Regions from separate parts of the Paenibacillus sp. FSL H7-0714 genome, predicted to be linked through region 1. Evidence: riboswitches for the same ligand, from Rfam matches in the RefSeq annotation. Region 1 holds a riboswitch; the other holds the start of a gene.

Region 1 (10,532 bases):
GAGGTTAAAACCGTATACGCACAAGGTTCAAAAGTTGAACTGAAGCTGGAGAGTGGTCGTACTCATCAGATTCGGGTCCACATGACCTCTATCGGCTGTCCTTTGATTGGTGACAGCATGTATCGTCATGAGCTGTATAATCTACCGGAATTGACTTTAACTCAAAGTGAACAGTTGGAGTCCGTTGCAGCACTAGATGCCTCCATACCACGTCAAGCACTGCACGCGGTGCGTCTGACGTTCAAGCATCCGGTGCTGCTGCAGGAAATGATCTTTGAAGCTCCTTTGCCGCCTGATATGGCGGCCTTGGAGAATGTATTGGAGCAAGGCCCGAAAGCGAATTTGAGGTAAAAATTATCTTAGTGATGTTAGCGAGAGGGCGAATTGGTTCTGGAGAAACGGAGTGTTCGCCTTTATCCTCGGATTTCATCCGCAACAAGCGGACTAAATCAAGAAATCTGAGGATAACAGCGATCGGAAGAATAATTTGCCAGCGTAGCGCACTCATCACTACCATTAAAGGAGAACAACATGAGCAAACTAAAAGTATATCAATATCCAAAATGCAGCACCTGCCGCAGTGCAGTAAAATGGCTACAAGCTCAAGGTCATGAGCTTGAGCTTCAAAACATCGCAGAACAGCCGCCTACCGTTGAGGAGCTGCGAGAATTGCTGGCCAATAGCGGACTTGAACTGAAAAAGTTTTTTAATACAAGTGGTGAAGTCTATAAAGCATTGGGTATTAAGGACAAAATGTCACAGCTTAGTGAGCAGGAGAAGCTTGAGCTGCTCGCGAGCCATGGTATGCTAAATAAACGTCCGATTGTCACTGATGGTGTTAAAGTTACGGTAGGCTTTAAAGATGATCAATATGCTGAAGCTTGGAGCAATGCTTCCAAAGTATAAATCCGTAAAGGGGATGTCCCAACAGTCATTTCATGGCTGTTGTGGCATCCCTTTTTGGATATCTAGGAAAATCACAAAAGACCAAGATTCTATAATATACTTATATTTCTCGCTTAAGCTTACCGCCCTTGCAAGGGCACCGATGGTTTTTTTACTTGTTAGTTTCAAAGGATAAGAATAAGCTCCCATATGTGTAACTATATGATCCCTTATCAGATCATGTATTTTCTGATAGAATACTCTTTGTGCAATAACATGGACAAGCGCTTAATAACAATACAATGAACGATTAAGGGAGAGGTTTATACATGAGAGCAGAAACAACGGGCCGTGTAATGCTTGTAGATGGAATGGCTCTGCTGTTCCGGGCCTTTTATGCGACCTCTTATGGAGGATATATTCGCAAGACAAAAGCTGGATTGCCGACGAATGCGGTGTATGGTTTTTTGCAGTATTTTTTCGATGCGGTAAGCACATTTGAGCCTTCTCACGTCGTATGCTGCTGGGATATGGGCAAAGGAACGTTCCGCACCGAGAAATACGATGGATACAAATCGAATCGGATTGAAGCCCCGTTAGAGCTAATTCCTCAGTTCGATCTAGTAAAAGATGTAGTAGCTGAGCTTGGGGTGCCGAATATTGGACTTGCAGGCTATGAAGCGGATGATTGCATTGGTACGCTGGCTTCTTGTTACAGTGAAAACTCTGAGGTATATATTTTGACGGGTGACCATGATATGCTTCAGCTCATTGATGAGAATGTTAAGGTCGTCATTATGAAAAAGGGACGCTCTAACTATAAAGTGTATGACCTTGCAGAATTGCTGGAGGAAAAGGGTCTAACGCCTAGACAGGTGATTGACCTGAAAGGCTTTATGGGCGATACCAGTGATAATTATCCCGGCGTAAAAGGGATTGGTGAGAAGACTGCGCTGAAACTGCTGACCGAATACGGAACAGTTGAAGGTGTAATTGAGAATTTGCATCTGCTCCCTAAAGGCGTGCGTACCAAAATCGAAGCAGATCTGGATATGCTGCATTTATCGCGAGAGCTAGCGGAAATCCGTTGCGATGTGCCGGTGGTCTGCGAGCTGACGGAAGCCTTGTGGCAACTACAACGGGAAACAGCTGCGCGCAAATTTCAGGAGCTAGAGTTCGGCAGCTTGATGCATTTGATTGCTGAGGTGCAGGACGAACGAGGAATTGTACAGATTGAGTTAGGCGATTTGGGTTAAGATCAGACACCCTTCAATGCAAAGATGCATGGAGGGTGTTTTGTTAAACTATAAGAACGTATAAGTTTCACATTATACATTATCCTTATCTTTCTCTCTTAAACGCCTATTGCGTCCTTATAAGGACGCAATAGGCGTTTATACTTGTTGTGATAGCGCTTCATTCGACGTATAATTAGGGCTGGTGATTGCTTTTTTTAATGATATTATTCATTTGTGTATGGGTAGCGTTTCAACTTCTAACTAGAGAAAGGGAGAGAATTGCTGTGAAGCTATTGGGAGCGATTGAAGCAGGCGGAACAAAGTTTGTATGTGGGATTGGTTATGAGGATGGTACCATTGTTGACCGAGTTAGCTTTCCGACAACAACACCGGAAGAAACGATGGGACTAGTAATAGACTATTTTAAAGAGAAGAATGTAGAAGCATTCGGAATCGGATCTTTTGGACCGATTGATCCCGTACTGGACAGCCCTACTTATGGTTACATAACAACGACACCAAAACCTCACTGGGGACAATATAATCTGGTAGGCACAATGGCTGAGCAATTTAACGTTCCGATCGGCTTTGACACGGATGTGAATGGTGCAGCGCTTGCGGAAAGTAAATGGGGAGCGGCTAAAGGTCTGGACAGCTGTCTTTATATTACGGTTGGGACAGGCATTGGAGCAGGAGCGGTTGTTGGTGGCCAGATGGTCCATGGATTGTCACATCCTGAGATGGGACATATTCTAGTTCGTAGACATCCAGAGGATACGTTTGAGGGTTACTGTCCTTATCATGGCGATTGTCTTGAAGGATTAGCCGCAGGTCCGGGGATCGGCAAACGCTGGGGACAACCGGCAGGAGAGCTACCAGTGGACCATCCGGCTTGGGAAATGGAAGCTCACTATCTTGCACATGCACTCATGAACTATGTGCTGATTCTGTCTCCTCAAAAAATCGTAATGGGCGGTGGTGTTATGAAGCAAAGCCACCTGTTCCCGTTAATTCGCACTAAGCTGCAAGAGTTATTGAGCGGATATGTTCAGCATCCATCGCTTAATATTGACATCGATAATTATGTTGTCTCACCAGGTCTCGGAGACAATGCAGGGCTTGCTGGAGCGATTGGATTGGCTACATTAGCTCTAGCTAGAAACTAGTATAAAAAGACATTGACTGTTCGGTAATATATGGTATTCTAGGATCTAACAGTATAGCATTTAATGAGGGAGCACCTCTTTCGCGTTTATCGTGAGAGAGGTGCTTTCTTGCGTTCGGGGTCTGATTGAGAAAGGATTTGTTCGCTCCGAAGGAGGCTCTTCCCAGAAGGTTATTGTGCTTGCTGTAATGTTGAGAAAGGTAGGGATGAATATGCAAATTGTGTTTATGAACCGTTTATCCAGAATATCTGGAGTGGATCAAGAGGTGTACGCCCAGCTGTGGATTGGAGAGGAAGAGGGGATCTGGAGTTTGGGCTGGCGTGATTTTTCAGGTGGGGAGAATTACATTGAGAATTTGTGGTATGAAGGTGGTTCATGGAATGAGATGCTCTGTGTATACAGGCATGAGCTAGCAGTGAAGATGGGAGATGGCTATCGACCCTTAATCGATGGGATATTCCACGAGGAGGATAGTCTTACTGGGCGTAATCAGGAGCAGCTGAAGCTTCAATATTACAGCGAACATTATGGGAATGAAGCCATTTATGAAGAGTTATGTGCTTGGCGCCGTGGTAAGGCTTCGAGTGAACGGAAGGCGCCCTATATTCTCGCTAGTAATCGTCTGTTGCGCTTGTTAAGTACATTTCTACCGCATACGCCAGAGGAACTGATGCAAATTCCGGGTGTGGGAGAAGGCAAGATAGCGCAGTTTGGGGCTGATTGGCTGGCTATAACTACTGCGGTGGCAAGGGAACATTCCTTCCCTCTAAATTGGGTGCATGAAGTAATTGAAGAGGAGTCTTTCGTATCTTGGCTTTATAAACAGAAAGAAGTCAAATATAAGAAGCAGCTAGAACGACTGCGCTTGCGGAGGATTTTGCTGCAGGGGATCGAGAATGGGTTGGGCTTGGAACAGCTTAAGGTGAATAGTGGAGTGAACCGGCGTGAACTGATTGAAGCGGTAGAGGAGCTAGAAAGAGAAGGTTATTCTGTCGAGAAGCTGATCCATGTAGAGCTTGGCAATATGCCGCAGAGTGAGCAGGATGCGATATGGAATGCCTATGTGGAGCTCGGGGATCTTTTCCTAAAACCGGTGTTACATAAGGTGTATGGCGACGACTTTTCCGCTGCTGAAGGATTGGATATTTATTATGAGCGTCTGCGATTGATACGCATCCGTTTCCGTCGAGAGCATACGCATAAAGTGGGCATGGCGACCAGCTTTTAAATTTGCGCATACCAAAAAGACGAAGGCTTCCTTATACCTTACGGTTACAGGGCCTTCGTCTTGCTTATTCGTCCGGTTCGTTTCATAGCCATTCCTTCTTGCGGAAAACATAGAGCATCCCACAGCCTAAAGTCAACATGATGCCTATAACGCCATAATAGCCATATTTCGTATGAAGCTCGGGCATATGATCAAAGTTCATACCGTAGATTCCGGTAATTACGGTCAGGGGCATGAATATTGTTGTGATCGCAGTAAAGACTCTCATAATTTCATTCGCGCGGTTGGCGATACTGGATTGGTATGCCTCTCGTAAGTTGCCCATGAGATCGCGATACGTCTCAAAGGTTTCAGATATTTTAACCGCATTTTCATAAATGTCGCTAAAATATTTCTGCAGCTGATCATCAATCAGACGGAGGTCTTTTTTATTTAGGGTATTGATCACTTCTTTTTGTGGCCCCAGCATTTTCTTCAACCATAGAATTTCACTTCGCAGACCGATAATTTCACTAAGATGTGACTTTTTGGTATGCATGAGGATATCTTCTTCCAGCTTCTCAATCCGAGCTTCAATTCGGTCGCCGACGGAGAAATAGTTATCAACGACAAGGTCAATTAGCAAGTAAAGGAACATATCCGGTTCACTTACTTCTTGCTCCCAGAGCATAGGCTTCAGGATTCGTAGTTCATTGATCTTTTGTTTCGTGACAGTGATGATGTAATGTCTTCCAAGGAATACATTGAGTGCCCGTAGGAAAATTTCTTCATCGTCAAAGCGAATGCTATTTACAACAATAAAGTAGTGACTTTCGTATATTTCGATCTTTGGACGCTGATCCTCTTCGCTAAGGCAATCCTCAACAGCAAGATCATGTAGGTTGAACAAGGGCTGAAGCAGCTCCAAATCCTCAACATCGGCGTCAATCCAATAGAACCCTTCCGTTGGGGGTGTTAGTGTTTCATCAAGTTCATCAATAGGTGTAAAAACCCCTGCATTTACCAGCCGGATTTTCATCTGATTTCACTCCTCCTATCCCCAGGTCTTCACTAGGGACTGCTAAATTAAGCACAGAGAAAAAAATCAGCTTGGCCGGCGGTACAATCAATACATAGGGCCAAATGACGTTTCGAGGGCATGAAGAAGAACTGCTCCCGCCGCCGGCAAGCTGATGATTATCCTGTGTGGTTGCTCATTCTGTACACATATTTGCGAGCTCGGGTCGCCTTCCATCCTTCTTCTCACCTCTTCTTTTCGTTCAGGTATGAAATACTTGTCTAGTATAACAACGGAGTATGCCTCTTTCAAGCAAATTTATTGTGATTTTGAGGCTTCTTCAGCATTGTATGGACTTGACGAAAAGGAGGTTCATGATTTAAAGTGAATTTTAAAGTAATTTAATTGAATACAGCTAAATCTTATCAAGAGCAGGTGGAGGGACTAGCCCTATGAAACCCGGCAACCGGCGTGTAAACGCACGGTGCTAATTCTTGCGGAATTTCTGCAGACGTCTAATCGTCTTCAGGAACATTCTGGCAGATGAGAGAGGCGCATATGACTGTAGATATGACCTTTCTCGATTTCCGAGGAAGGTCTTTTTATGTTCAGCAAGCCGCAGTGCGGCAAAATAACTAAATTCAGCTAAGGAGTGGAAAGACAATGCCAATTAAAATTCCCGACAGTTTACCGGCGAAAGAAGTACTATCCGGAGAAAATATTTTTGTGATGGACGAAAGTCAGGCTTTCCATCAGGATATCCGTCCACTACGGATTGCTATTCTGAACCTCATGCCGACTAAAGAGACGACAGAGACTCAATTGCTGCGTTTAATTGGAAATTCGCCACTACAAGTTGATGTTACTTTATTGCATCCGCGTTCCCATATTTCCAAGAATACTTCTGCTGAACATTTGAAGAGCTTTTACAAAACCTTTGACGAGATCAGCCACCGCCGTTTGGATGGTTTAATCGTTACAGGTGCTCCTGTAGAACAAATGGAGTTCGAGGAAGTATCGTATTGGGAAGAACTGAAAGAGATTTTTGAATGGAGCAAGGACAATGTGACTTCAACCATGCATATTTGTTGGGCGGCACAGGCAGGCTTATATCATCATTTTGGTGTTCGTAAAGTGGCATTGCCTGAGAAATGCTTTGGCGTCTTCGCTCATACGATTAATCAAAATAACATTAAACTGTTGCGCGGCTTTGACGAGGTATTCCATGTACCACACTCTCGTCATACCGATGTCTCCCGTGAAGATATTGAGAATAACCCAGATCTGCAGATTCTGGCGGAATCCGAAGAAGCTGGTATGTATCTAGTGGCTACAAACGACGGTAAACAAATATTTGTGACCGGACATTCCGAATACGATCCCCTATCCTTGAAATGGGAATATGACCGTGATGTGTCTAGAGGGATGGAGATGGCTTTGCCGAAACATTACTTCCCTAAAGATGATCCAGAACGTACACCTCCAGCAGTGTGGCGTGCGCATGCCAATTTATTATTCTCTAACTGGCTCAATTACTATGTATATCAAGAAACGCCTTATGATATCGACCCGATTGTTTATTAATAATAGCGCTACAATATAAATTAGGAGGCATTAATCATGGATGACAAACTTAGGATTGAAAGTAGACTGGCTCAAATAGGTTCTCAAGAAGATCCTGCCACAGGAGCAATTAATTTTCCGATTTATAATGCAACGGCATTTCGTCATCCAAAACTCGGTCAAAGCACAGGGTTTGATTATAGCCGCACCAAGAGTCCGACCCGTTCAGTGCTTGAGAATGCAGCTGCGGAACTGGAATCTGGAGATGCAGGATTTGCTTGTAGCTCAGGGATGGCAGCGATACAAACAGTGCTTACCTTGTTCGCTCAAGGCGACCATCTGATCGTTTCGCTGGATCTTTACGGCGGTACCTATCGTTTGTTGGAACGGATTATGTCCAAGTTTGGAATCACTGCTTCTTATGTAGACACGAATGATTTGGATGCACTGGAAGCTTCGCGTCGTCCAAATACGAAAGCTGTATTTATTGAAACGCCAACGAATCCACTTATGATGATCACGGATATTGAAGCCGTGTGCACTTGGGCACGTCACCATGGGTTACTTAGCATTGTAGATAATACGCTGCTGACTCCATTCTTCCAACGGCCTATAGAATTAGGTGCGGATATTGTAGTTCATAGCGCTACTAAGTATTTGGGTGGTCATAATGATGTACTGGCAGGCCTGATTGTATCCAAGGGTGTAGAATTATCAGCTGAATTAGCTATTCTACATAACTCTATTGGCGCCGTGCTCGGACCAACAGACAGTTATCAGTTGATGAGAGGCTTGAAGACATTGGCGCTGCGTATGGAGCGTCACGAAAGCAATGCACTAGCGATCGCTCACTACTTATTAGAGCATCCAGCGATTGCGGAAGTGTTCCATCCAGGATTGCCTGATCATCCAGGACATGAAATCCAGAATCGTCAATCTTCAGGCAATACCGGTATTTTTTCTTTCAAATTAAAAGATGCCAGATACGTAGAGCCGCTTCTTCGTCATATTCGTCTTATTGCATTCGCAGAAAGCTTGGGCGGCGTAGAGTCACTTATGACTTATCCGGCTGTACAAACACATGCTGATATTCCTGTGGAGATTCGAAATGCTGTGGGTGTAGATGATCGTTTGCTGCGCTTCTCCGTCGGTATTGAACATGCAGAGGATTTGATTGCTGATCTTGGCCAAGCACTAGAGGCCGCTAGGGCAGAAATTGAGTCCAAGTAACAGGAAGAAATGTTCAATCGAGTGTTAGTGGAGAAATAGAGTATAACTAGCAGTATCGCTTAGTTCGATGCTGCTTTTCTTCTGGATAGGAATTTGCGAAGAATGTAAAAGCATTTTTCAAGCTGTTCAGATTGTGATACGATGAGGAAATGAACTGTTCAATTGTATGAGAAAGGGTTGTCACCTTGAAAAAGAGACAACGTTTTTTCTTCCTGTAATTTTGTGATTCTACCATACCCCTAAGGGTTTAGAAGGAGGATGCGAACGATGAGTGCGATAGATCTTATTTTGGACAAAGCCCTACGGGGTGAACGTCTCCAATTGGAAGATACCATCCGACTGTTCGAGAGCAACGAAATTGAGAAAATGGGTGCAGCTGCAAACACCATAATGGAACGCTGGCATCCAGACCCGATGGCCACGTTTGTAATTGGTCGTAATATTAACTATACGAATGTATGTGATGTCTACTGCCGTTTCTGCGCATTTTATCGCAGACCGGGCTCTGATGAGGGTTATGTATTGCCGGATGAGACGATTTACCAAAAAATCGCTGAGACTATCGCTGTAAATGGTACAGAAATACTGATGCAAGGCGGTACGAACCCAAATCTTCCTTTCAGCTATTATACCGATATACTTCGCGGAATTAAGCAACGTTTTCCTGAGATTACAATGCATTCCTTCTCTCCTGCTGAGATTATGAAGATGAAAGAAGTATCTGGATTATCGCTCGAGGAAGTTGTGCGTGAAATCCATGCTGCTGGCCTGGATTCACTACCAGGTGGGGGAGCGGAAATTCTCGATGATCGCACACGCCGCAAGATCAGCCGACTTAAAGGCTCATGGCGCGAGTGGATGGACGTAATGCAGACAGCGCATAAGATCGGTATGAATACGACAGCTACGATGGTCATTGGACTTGGTGAGAGTATGGAAGAACGGGCATTACACTTACTTCGTGTGCGTGAGGCTCAGGACGAGTGTATTGCCAACAAATACGATTCAGAGGGTTTCTTGGCCTTTATCTCTTGGACCTTCCAACCGGACAATACTAACCTGAAGCTGGATAGACAAACGCCTCAAGAATATCTGAAGACGGTAGCCATTAGTCGCCTTGTTCTAGACAACATTAAGAACTTCCAGTCCTCTTGGGTAACAATGGGACCAGAGGTCGGCAAGCTTTCCCTTCAATATGGCTGTAACGATTTCGGCAGTACAATGATTGAAGAAAATGTAGTATCTTCTGCGGGCGCGACCTACAAGGTCAATATCGAATCAATTACTCAGCTGATCCGCGAAGCAGGCAAAATCCCGGCACAGCGGAATACACGCTACGATATTCTGCGCGTGTTCGATGATGCTAATGCGAAGATTGATAATGATTTCATCATGCAGAACTAGAACTAATATATAAATTAATTCAGCGCTTGTTGCTCGTTAATCCGTTTTGTGGATGATTGAGCAGCAAGCGTTTTTTTGTATGGTTAAGATTTCGAAGGTTTATTTTACCTGTGAACATAAATTCATTATTTTATTACATTTTTGTATACACATTATTATCCAAAAGTGATATCATAATCATATCAAAAGAATATCTTATGGGGGTGCTTTTTATGAAGGAGAAGACGCTTCGTCCTGTCAGCGGATTTTGGGTTATCGCATTAATTGCAGTTTGTTTGGCTGGTGGAATCTATGGTGCTGTTCAGGAGTATATTGCAGTACCGGTCATTCTGTTCGTTGTATCAGCAATACTATGTACGAGTATTACGGTTGTACAACCTAATAAGTCGGTTGTAGTCACCTTTTTCGGAAAATATGTAGGGACTATTGCAACGAGTGGACTGTTCGCAGTTATTCCGTTCAGCGTACGTAAGACGGTTTCCCTACGCGTTCGTAACTTTAACAGTGTGAAGCTCAAGGTCAATGATGTTGAAGGTAATCCGATTGAAATTGCTGCAGTTATCGTCTTTAAGGTGATTAACTCCGCTAAAGCCCTCTTTGATGTAGATAAATACATGGCTTTCGTAGAGATTCAGAGTGAAACGGCGCTGCGTCATGTAGCCAGCAAATACCCTTATGATAACTTCAATGAATCTGGGATGTCCTTGCGTGCCAATGCAGATGAAATTGCTAAAGAGTTAGCGACTGAGCTTCAAGAGCGTTTGTCCTTATCTGGTGTAGAAGTCATTGAAGCCCGGCTTACACATTTGGCTTATTCAACA
Region 2 (10,532 bases), 4.2 Mb from region 1:
TGTCATGCCGGATTCTTCAAAATCAATTTCGAGACCATCAAGGTAACGAAGATTCTCTTTCTCCACGACAACCTTCATTTCTTGGATGTCCATATATACGTCCTGATCGGTTTCATTATCATCAAAGCCCATAGCGTAAGAGAATCCACTGCAACCACCGGGCGTTACTCCAATACGGAGGAACATGTTCGGCACTTCTTGTTCAGCAAGCATCACCTTTAATTGTTCTGCTGCCTTTTCGCTAATATTAATCATGATCATATCCTCCTATAAATTAACTTACTTCAACAGAAAAACTTATGTTTAAGGGACCTTCCGGTCAAAAATTACTTTCTTAAAAATATATACTTAATAAACTCAGTATAACCGACTATTCCATTACCCTCAAGTCACAACTGCCTTATGCCTGACCTGCCGCACCAAAATAAACCATCCATATCCAGCTGTTGATCCCCTTATAAGAGAGGTTTATAATAAGGAAGGCAAACATAAGTAAAAATTCGGAAATTTGTCACGGAGGATAACCCTCCGCTTTATTTTCATGAATGAACAGCTACCATCTGGGTAAGTCTGGGAATTATCTGCGGGCAATGGACCCCGTAAAACTTTCAGGAGGAATTCATAATATGTCTACTCTTTTCACCCCCCAAACAGACGCCCGAATGATGAACATTATTGAAAAAGTTCGCGGCGACGAAAGATTGAATTTAGAAGATGGCGTTTATTTATATCAGAGTAACGACCTACTTACGATTGGCCAATTAGCAAATGAAGTCAATCTCGCAAAGAACAACAACAGGGTATATTTTATCGAAAACATGAGTCTATATTTCACCAATGTTTGCGAATCTCACTGTGCATTCTGCAATTTCCGCAAAGATGACGGAGAAGAGGGAGCTTATACCCTTTCCGGTCAGGAAATGGTGCAATATGTCGAACAGCATATTCATCCAGGTGTGCGCGAATTTCATATCGTCGGCGGACATAATGACAAGGTTCCTTTCCAGTATTACGTGGATTCTTTAAAAGCCTTGAATGAACGTTTTCCTGAGGTAACCTTAAAAGCATACACTGCAGCCGAAATCGATTTTTTCACCCGAATTAGCGGGTTGAGTATTCGTGAGGTGCTGGAACAGCTGCGTGCTGCTGGACTTAAGACGCTTACCGGTGGTGGCGCAGAAATATTATCCGATCAATACCGTAAAAAAATGCGTGTAGATAAGGCTAATGTGGAAGAATACCTAGAAGTTCACCGGACAGCACATCAGCTTGGCATGAAGACCCATACGACTATGCTCTACGGCTCGATTGAATCTCATGAGGATCGTATCCGGCATATGATGCAGATTCGTGATCTACAGGATGAAACCAATGGCTTTATGGTATTCATTCCATTATCTATGCAGCCTAAGAACAAGAATGCAGGAATTATGCGCCGCAACTCCGCTTATGAGGATCTGAAGACGATTGCGATCAGCCGATTGATGCTGGATAATTTCGATCACATCAAAGCTTACTTTATTAATATCGGTCCTCAGCTTACACAGGTTGCACTGAACTTCGGTGCTTCTGACGTACATGGTACTATTCTTAAAGAACGCATTAGCCATGCGGCTGGTGCCTTAACACCTGAAGGCCTCACTCGCGATGAATTGATCTGGTTAGTAAAAGGTGCTGGACGAATTCCAGTAGAACGCGACACGTTCTACAATGCGATAAAGGTGTACGAATAAAAGACTACCTTAGATCCGTTATCCTATATTGGAAAGGAAGTTCGGTCAGCATGAGAACACTACTCGTTCTGGGCGGCGGCTATGGCGGCTTGGCCCTAATTCAAGAATTGCTCAATAATCACCTTCCACAGGATATTGAAATTATCTTAATTGACCGAATGCCTTATCAAGGAATCAAAACGGAATATTATGCGCTTGCCGCAGGTACAGTAACTGACTATCACTTGCGGATCCAGTTTCCGGTTCATCCCCGTCTCACTATCCGTTACGGTGAGGTGAGTTCCATTGATTTGGAGAGTAGAATCGTTACAATGGAGCCTGACGAGACTGTGTCTTATGACATACTTGCCATTGCACTAGGTTGTACCGATAATTACCATAACATCCCTGGAGCTGATCAATATACTTGCAGTATCCAGACCTTTGCAGGGACACGCGAAACTTACCAACGTTTAAACGATGTGAAGCCTTATGGAACTATAAACATTGTAGGCGGAGGACTAAGTGGAGTGGAATTGGCGGCAGAGCTTCGGGAGAGCCGACCAGATCTTAATATTGCTATTCTGGATCGCGGTGAACGTGTCTTATCTGCCTTCCCTGCGAAGCTGTCACAGTACGTGGAGGAATGGTTTCACCACCATCAAGTACAGACACTTGGACGTGTCTCCGTATCCCATGTAGAGAAAGATGCGCTTTTTAACGGTACAGAGGAAATTCTTTCAGATGTTACAGTATGGACCGCGGGGATCCAACCGGTGAAGGTTGTTCAGGAATTAACAGTCCCGAAGGATCGCGGAGGACGAATCATTCTGGATGAATATTATCGTGTACCTGATTATCCAGAAGTGTATGTAATTGGCGACTGTGCCAGCCTGCCATTCGCTCCAAGCGCACAAGCCGCAGGAGCGCAGGGTGAGCAGGTTGCTCAGGTTATTCAAGCCATGTGGCGCGGCGAGACCCCTAAGCTTCATCCTATTCGTCTAAAGGGTACCTTAGGCTCACTAGGCAAGAAAGCTGGATTTGGTCTGATGGGCCAACGCTCCGTCAAAGGACGGGTTCCCCGTATCCTTAAGAGCGGGGTGCTCTGGATGTCAAAACGCACTTTAGGATAAACCTAAGGGCTGCTCTTTTCCGTTATAAATACGAAAAAGAGCAGCCCTTTATTTTCCACAAAAAGCATTTAATCAAGGTCCATATTAAACCAAGCCTCTAGCTCTTTGATTTTAGTATCAATTTTCTTTTCTAGCTCGTCAACAGTATCTGCTGCAACGATGTCCCCTTCAACCATGGCAAACGGGGTTAAATAACATTCCCCACAATTGTTCAGGCATCCGTATTCGATCACATCGTAATCTGGATTTTCCTCCAACTTATGCATTAGCTTGTCTGTTCCGTGACCCATGTTACTGGCACAAAATTCAATAATTGGTCTCATGATGATCTCCCTATTCCGCCTAACCATTTTATTTTTTAACTTTTTGTACTATAATGAACTTACGAAAGGAGTGATTGAGAAATGAGTGAGAATGCACAAAGCACCGAAATGTATGATGAAGTATTGGAAGTGCTGGATAAGCTTCGTCCGTTCCTGCAACGCGATGGCGGCGACGTTGAACTGGTCGATGTAGAAGACGGCATCGTTAAGTTGAAACTTATGGGTGCCTGCGGCAGCTGCCCAAGCTCCACGATCACCTTGAAAGCCGGGATTGAACGCGCCCTTCTTGAAGAAGTAGAAGGCGTACAAGAAGTTATGCAAGTATTCTAATCCCATTCAATATCATTCCCGATCCTCCTCTTCAGGAGATCGGGATTTTCTTATTATAGAGGATTTACACTTCCCCTACAACATACAGCATAAAACCCGCATGCCATTAGGCAGCGGGTTTTATGCTGTATTAGAGATTAAGTCAGCTTTCTGTCTTAAAATGCTGGAATGATCGAGCCTTTGTACTGTTCTTCAATAAAAGCTTTAGCTTCTGGAGAATTCAGTGCAGCGGCAAGCTTTTTGATTGCATCAGATTCTTTATTGTCAGGACGAGCTACAAGGATGTTAGCATAAGGGGAATCCGTACCCTCAATGAACAAAGCATCTTTAGTAGGAACTAGGTTAGCTTCCAAAGCATAGTTAGTGTTAATCAAGGCAAGATCTACTTCATCCAATTGACGACCTAACATTGCTGCATCTAGCTCGATGATTTTAAGGTTTTTCTTATTTTCAGTGATATCTGCTTGGGTAGATGTGATGTTGGTATCATCTTTCAAAGAAATCAGTCCATTTTTGGCAAGCAAGATCAGTGCACGACCACCGTTTGTAGCATCATTCGGGATGGCTACTTTCGCACCATCAGCCAGCTCGTCGATGGATTTGATTTTTTTGGAATAAGCACCAAAAGGTTCAACGTGAACGGCTGTAACAGAAACTAGATCCGAACCGTTCTTTTGATTCTGGTCATCCAGGTAAGGTTGATGTTGGAAGAAGTTAGCATCCAGATTCTTCTCTGAAAGCTGAACGTTTGGTTGAACATAGTCAGTGAATTCTTTGATTTCTAATGTAATTCCTTGCGCTTCAAGCAATGGAGCAATAGCTTTTAGGATCTCAGCGTGTGGAACAGGTGAAGCACCAACCACCAATTTTACAGGTTCTGCAGATGACTCAGTTGCAGCACCATCTTTTGGTGCATTAGTAGCAGCCGAGTTAGAAGCATTATTGTTATTGCCGCAAGCAGCCAGCACCACAACCAGTGTCAGACTAAAAAAAGTAAGTAGTAATTTTTTCATTTTAAATCCCCCTCTTATCCTTGGTATTTGTATGAATAAGGCTATATATGGACGTACCTTATTTCCGTGTGAAATGTCGTACTAGTCGATCACCGGCCATTTGTAGCAGTTGCACCAGTATGACCATTAAGACTACAGAGATAATCATAACTTCCTTCTCATATCGGTAATATCCGTAACGAATCGCTAGATCCCCTAGCCCGCCGCCGCCTACCATCCCGGACATTGCCGTATAGGAGACCAATGTAACCAGTGTGATCGTAACCCCAGCGAGCAGACCTGGACGAGCCTCTGGCAAAAGAACACGCATAACGATCTGATTCGTGGATGCTCCCATCCCTTGCGCCGCTTCGATTACTCCACGATCCACTTCTCTTAATGCCGTTTCCACCAAGCGAGCAAAGAATGGAGCTGCACCAATCACGAGCGGTGGAATCGTACCAAGTACTCCAATGGAGGTTCCAACGATGGTTTTGCTAAAAGGAATTAAAGCCACCATCAAAATGATAAACGGTACGGAACGCAAGATGTTTACAAAGAATGATAAGACCGAGTAAATTACTCTGATTACTATACTATTCGATCTTCCCCATAAATACAATAGAATTCCGAGTGGTAAACCAAGAATAATTGTGAACAATCCAGAGAATATTAACATTTGCAAGGTAGCAACTGTAGCATCCATCATTTCTTGCCAGTTTAAGTCTGCGAAATTCATTACGAAATCACCTCCACTTCAAGGCCTTGAGCGGTTAGTTCGGCTATCGTCACAGCGATCGCTTCAGCTGGACCTTCGAACCGAACAATCATTTGTCCATAAGGTACGTCTTTTATCGTTGAGATGGTACCATGCAGAATGGCGAAGCTAACACCTGTCTCACGTACTACATTGGAAAGTGCAGAGCCGTAGGTCTTCTCTCCGAAAAAAGTAATTTTGACGGCCTGAGAGTTGTCCCCAGCAGCAGCGTCAAGCGCCGTACGAAGGGGTCCCTCATTCTGTGATTCACTGCGAATGAAATCGCGAGTGACCTCATGCTGCGGCTTCAGGAATACCTCCGTGACTTTACCTTGCTCAACGATACCACCACCATGAATGACCGCAACACGGTCGCAAATGCTCTGAATCACGTGCATTTCGTGAGTGATCAGCACAATAGTCAGATGGAACCGTTTATTAATATCGAGCAATAGCTTAAGAATAGAGTCTGTCGTTTGTGGATCAAGCGCAGAGGTTGCCTCGTCACACAGCAGCACATCAGGGTCGCTGGCAAGTGCCCGAGCGATGCCGACTCGTTGCTTTTGTCCTCCTGATAATTGAGACGGATACTTATCCTGGTGTTCTTCAAGCCCAACTAGAGCAAGCAGTTCTTTCACTTTTGCATCAATATCTGCTCTCGAGGTACCTGTGAGTCGTAGAGGAAAAGCAATATTATCATATACAGTCGCAGAAGATAGCAGATTGAAATGTTGAAAAATCATTCCTATCTTGCGCCGCTGCTCCTGCAGCTGACCTTGAGTAAGCTTGGTTAGTTCAATGCCATCTACCCAAACTTCCCCTTCTGTCGGACGCTCCAACAGATTAATGCAACGGATCAATGTACTTTTCCCCGCTCCAGAATGGCCAATAACTCCGAATATTTCACCTTTTTCGATAGACAAATTCAATCCGGAAAGTGCTGTAGCCGCATGGCTGCCTTTTCCATATACCTTTGTTATTCCTTTTAGATTAATCAACGCTCGTCGCCCCCTTTATAATTCACTTATTCCATACAAAAAAACCTCCGACGATCGATGCAGATCGCAAGAGGCTCTGTGTGTTTATTTAGACAATGCCTTCTCATCTGCCAACGACCACAAACCTTGCGTCATTGTAGGAATTAGCACCATGACATTTGTACATAACGCTAATCGCGCTGTATACAAATCGGTTGCCGGGCTTCATCGGGCCTATCCCTCCGCCACTCTCGATAAGATATAGAGTATGAAATTTTATGTTTGAATTCGTACAGACTTTAATGCAAGCATAAGTATAGTAAGTTTCTTGTTTTTTGTCAAAAGGAAATATCTTGAACGCTTAGGATTGTACACGCTTTGCCTTGCTTATTTCCTTACGCAGCTGTTCATTGCTGTAGCTGAATGCCGCGATTAATGTTTTACAGTTCATTTCAAGGGACTGCTTTAAATCCTCAAGATGGCTATCTAAATCCTCAAGCTGAATTTTGTCATGCAAGCCTTGATGCCGCTGCCATAAATCATCCTGCATTTCGGAATTCATATAATGAATTTCAGCATTTCTGCGCTTGCGTAGATTCTCCAGTGGATCACGATAAGAGTTCTTGATCTGTTCCAGTTGATCCGCTAATGCAGGATGCACATTCAATAACTGAAGTTGACGCAGTACTGTAAAATAAGAAAAGTGCGTTTTTAATTTGGAGGTTTTGAGGTCATAAAAATGATTCAGTACCGTTCCAAGCTTGTCCAGAAGAGAGAACACACGAATAAATCCATCTTTATAAAAATAAACATACCGCGCATAATCGCCTTGTTCCACTGGTGACATATCGTCCATATAACCAGCGATTACCGATTTCCGGTAAAAAGCAGCTGCGAACCAGCTTTGCTCCAATTCATCCAATGAGGAGATCAGTCCACGTGTCCAAATCTCCAGCTTGCGGTATTCATGGTCATTATCCTCATGAGCGTTCATTTCCTTGCGCAGTAAGGCTGCAAATGTGGCCATGTTCTCCATCGCGTCAGCCAATACACCGCTGTTCTTTCGAGGCGGCTCTCCAAGTATAACCCGCAGCATATCCCAGTCCTCCTAAAGTTTTGTCCAGCACCACGATATACCGATTTCCACTTTATTATTCCGCAGGTAAAGCGACTCTATCCACGGTGGGAACTTTCTACCAAGGGTGTTACAACGGTGTCATTGGATTCGTTGGATTTTTTTCAACAACGACATTTCTCGCACGATTCAGCTGCCAGACTCTTACACTCATATAACATAAGACACCAAACAAACTAGCGATCAACAAAATATGAGCCAAAGCGGCAAATATGTACAATCTTTCATTATCAAGTGTGTAAACAACAGCAGCACCACTAAATACCTGCATCAAGCACAGCAGAACAGCCGCTACGCCAAGAGCTCTTAGCTCTGGGTAATCCTTATGTTTCCAAAAAGCTAAATGTCCAAGCACCGCAGTAAGAATGAATAAGATCAAAGCCGCAATCCGGTGCGTAAAAACAATACCTACTCCCCCGGAAAGCTCGGGAACCCATTCACCGTTACAGAGCGGCCAGCCAGAACATCCACCGCGCGAATCCGTATGACTAACAAAGGCTCCAATATAAACAACAACATAGGAATATAAGGCCGTGAAGCAGGTTAAATTGCGGAAAGCCTTACTGACGGGTTTCTTCTGAAGCTCCATCTTAGGATCGTACTCACCTGCTTCATGTCGCCTTTTAGTTCCTAGAGCCAGCATTAGAGAACTTGAAAAAGCAATCAAGGAAAAGCCCATATGCAGTGCCATTACAGCAGCAGATTGGGATTTAATCACTGCAAGCGCTCCCATACCACCTTGAACAATTACAAACAGCAACGTCATAAATGCATATACTAACAAGTCCCGCCGATTTCGAGCATAACGCCAAAAGGCAATCATCGAGGCAAGTGACAATAACCCTGCCAATCCGCTAAACAAGCGATGGGTGTATTCAATCATCGAACCTACAGTATAGGCCGGAATCAATTTCCCATGACAGAGCGGCCATTCATTTCCACATTCCAATCCCGATCCAGTCTTCGTTACAACCGCTCCCCCTAGTACAGCGAGGAACATGATAAGGCAAGTAAGATAACTAAGCCATTTCAACTGATTTGTCGACAAAAATATCACCCGCAGTTTTTAGTAATGAAGAAGCATCTTAAAAAACCACCGCTTTTGCTCGAACAGGCGAAAGCGGTGGTTTTCCGGAATTACTGTTGAAGGCTTTGATGCACTTGAACCGCTTTATCCAGGAAATTCTCAATTTCCTCGCGGGATTTACGTAATTTATTAACGAATCTAACCAATTCACGCCCATCGGAATACGCGACAAAGCTTGGAATACCCATAATATTTTGTTCCTGACTAACGTCACCCACAGCATCAACGTCAACCTCAACCAGCGTTAGACGATCTGCATAGGCTTGCTCTACCTCAGGAATAAAAGGATCGATAAATTTACAATCCGAGCACCAGTCCGCCTTGAAGATGGCTACAGTTAATCGAGGAGATTGAATGGCTACCTGAAATTCAGCAGGAGAACTAATTTTGTCCATAGCTTGTTCAGTCCTTTCTTCCATATCTGTCAAATTTCTATTCTTTAAGTGAAGCAAAATGTCATGCAGAAGTCAAACTTATTCTCTCATACGAACACGCGCAGGCTGCAATTTCATCAGCGGATTCAACAATTTTTGCAATGCACGCGGATAACTGGAGATTTCCTGTTTAGTAAGCACACCCAGTACAATTAGCATGACCAGATAAATAACAACAACTGCGGCCCCTACAACAAGACAAGTGATCAGAAATGCCAGACGTGCAGGCATTAGATCTGTTAACAGAATTCCAGCTTGGTTAAGTCCAAAACCAATACCACCGGACACCAGAACCGCAATTGCGAAGCCGCCCCACCGTTTACCCATAATTTCGAAAGGTACAATGGATTTCAGCATCCGTAAGTTAAGAATAGTAATAACTACGAAACAAAGTGCTGTTGCGCCGATAATCCCGTAGATCCCAAATATCTTACTTAGTAAGAAGCTTGCGACTAATTTAACAATAATACCCACTAGCACATAATACATTGAAACGCGTGATTTGCCCATACCGAGCAAGATGGAGTTCGTTGTCATCATGGTGATCTGAAAGATCGTTCCAATCGTAAGCATCGCCACAATTCCGCTTCCGTCCAAGCTGCTGAACAATAACCCGTTTACAGAATAAGCTGCTGCCACAAGTGCCAACACAATTGGCATCCCTGTCAGGATAGAAATCCGCAAAGCAAGTGTAATTTGCTTCTTCAAGTGTCCCTCATCACGACGGGCATAGGCAGCTGAAATGATCGGAATCAGCGAGGTACCTAGCGCAATGGCTAGTACCGGTGGAATTCCGGCCACACTTTGAGCACGCGTGGTTAGTATACCCAAAGCTGCTGTTGCACTCTCTCTACCCATCTGATCAATAAGCAGTGGAACAGCCAAAGAAGTATCAATCACATTCACTACGGGAATCGTAAGTGAAGAGAGCACGATCGGAATTGATAGTGTGAAAATATCTTTGTAAATTCCCCAAATCGGCAATTTTTGAGTGGTATTGTAATTTAATCCTTGCTGTTTATCCTCTCGGCGCAGCTTAATTGCAAAATAAATCATGACACCAAATGCTGCAATACTACCAATTACGCTACCGAAGGATGCTCCCGCAGCTATAGTTGTATTGTTATACCCCTGCTGTAATAGAATATAAGCTAGTAAAATAGCGACTAGTACGCGAGCGAACTGCTCTACAATCTGTGAAATACCACCAGCCATCATATTGTTGCGCCCTTGAAAATATCCACGCATCATGGCAATTGCCGGAAAAAGTAAAAGCGCAGGTGCAATAGCCCTAACTGCCATCGCTGATTCAGGTACATCAGCAATATGTGTCGCATAGAACGGAGCGCCTATGTACAGCAAGGCCGTCATGATTACCCCTGCTGCTACTGAAAACAGCAATGCTGCATGATACACTTGTCTCGCCTCTTCAGGACGATTCAGAGCGTACCGCTCGGAGACCATTTTACTGAGCGTACTTGGAATACCTGCTGTAGCCACGGTGAGCAGCATTAAATAGATATTGTTCGATACCCCAAATGATGCTCTCCCCACATCATCAAAAATATGATCCAGCGGCACCCGCTGAACAAGCCCGAGTACCCTTGCCACCAAAGCTGCAGCAGCAAGGATAAGCGTGCCTTTTACGAAAG

The links. A riboswitch is a leader RNA that binds a small molecule or an ion and turns the genes downstream of it on or off. The one in region 1 is predicted to bind S-adenosylmethionine.
Region 2: linked by a shared signal. The riboswitch ahead of NST34_RS27075 (methionine ABC transporter ATP-binding protein) and the one ahead of metA (homoserine O-acetyltransferase MetA) in region 1 are both predicted to bind S-adenosylmethionine.

What each region holds. Positions count from the first base shown of each region.
Region 1 is NZ_JBBOPT010000001.1:1,860,984-1,871,515, forward strand. Features, by position in the region: gene NST34_RS08180 (RluA family pseudouridine synthase) at 1-351, shown strand, start outside; gene NST34_RS08185 (arsenate reductase family protein) at 532-906, shown strand; gene NST34_RS08190 (5'-3' exonuclease) at 1,215-2,141, shown strand; gene NST34_RS08195 (ROK family protein) at 2,408-3,289, shown strand; gene NST34_RS08200 (HRDC domain-containing protein) at 3,501-4,517, shown strand; gene corA (magnesium/cobalt transporter CorA) at 4,600-5,535, opposite strand; SAM riboswitch class I at 5,934-6,064, shown strand; gene metA (homoserine O-acetyltransferase MetA) at 6,178-7,098, shown strand; gene NST34_RS08215 (aminotransferase class I/II-fold pyridoxal phosphate-dependent enzyme) at 7,135-8,307, shown strand; gene mqnC (cyclic dehypoxanthinyl futalosine synthase) at 8,575-9,711, shown strand; gene NST34_RS08225 (SPFH domain-containing protein) at 9,924-10,532, shown strand, end outside.
Region 2 is NZ_JBBOPT010000001.1:6,027,403-6,037,934, forward strand. Features, by position in the region: gene NST34_RS27040 (HesB/IscA family protein) at 1-255, opposite strand, end outside; gene mqnE (aminofutalosine synthase MqnE) at 627-1,733, shown strand; gene NST34_RS27050 (NAD(P)/FAD-dependent oxidoreductase) at 1,784-2,845, shown strand; gene NST34_RS27055 (YuzB family protein) at 2,914-3,168, opposite strand; gene NST34_RS27060 (NifU family protein) at 3,250-3,498, shown strand; gene NST34_RS27065 (MetQ/NlpA family ABC transporter substrate-binding protein) at 3,654-4,511, opposite strand; gene NST34_RS27070 (methionine ABC transporter permease) at 4,570-5,229, opposite strand; gene NST34_RS27075 (methionine ABC transporter ATP-binding protein) at 5,229-6,245, opposite strand; SAM riboswitch class I at 6,346-6,485, opposite strand; gene NST34_RS27080 (Cthe_2314 family HEPN domain-containing protein) at 6,586-7,320, opposite strand; gene NST34_RS27085 (COX15/CtaA family protein) at 7,430-8,407, opposite strand; gene NST34_RS27090 (thioredoxin family protein) at 8,497-8,841, opposite strand; gene NST34_RS27095 (putative polysaccharide biosynthesis protein) at 8,920-10,532, opposite strand, start outside.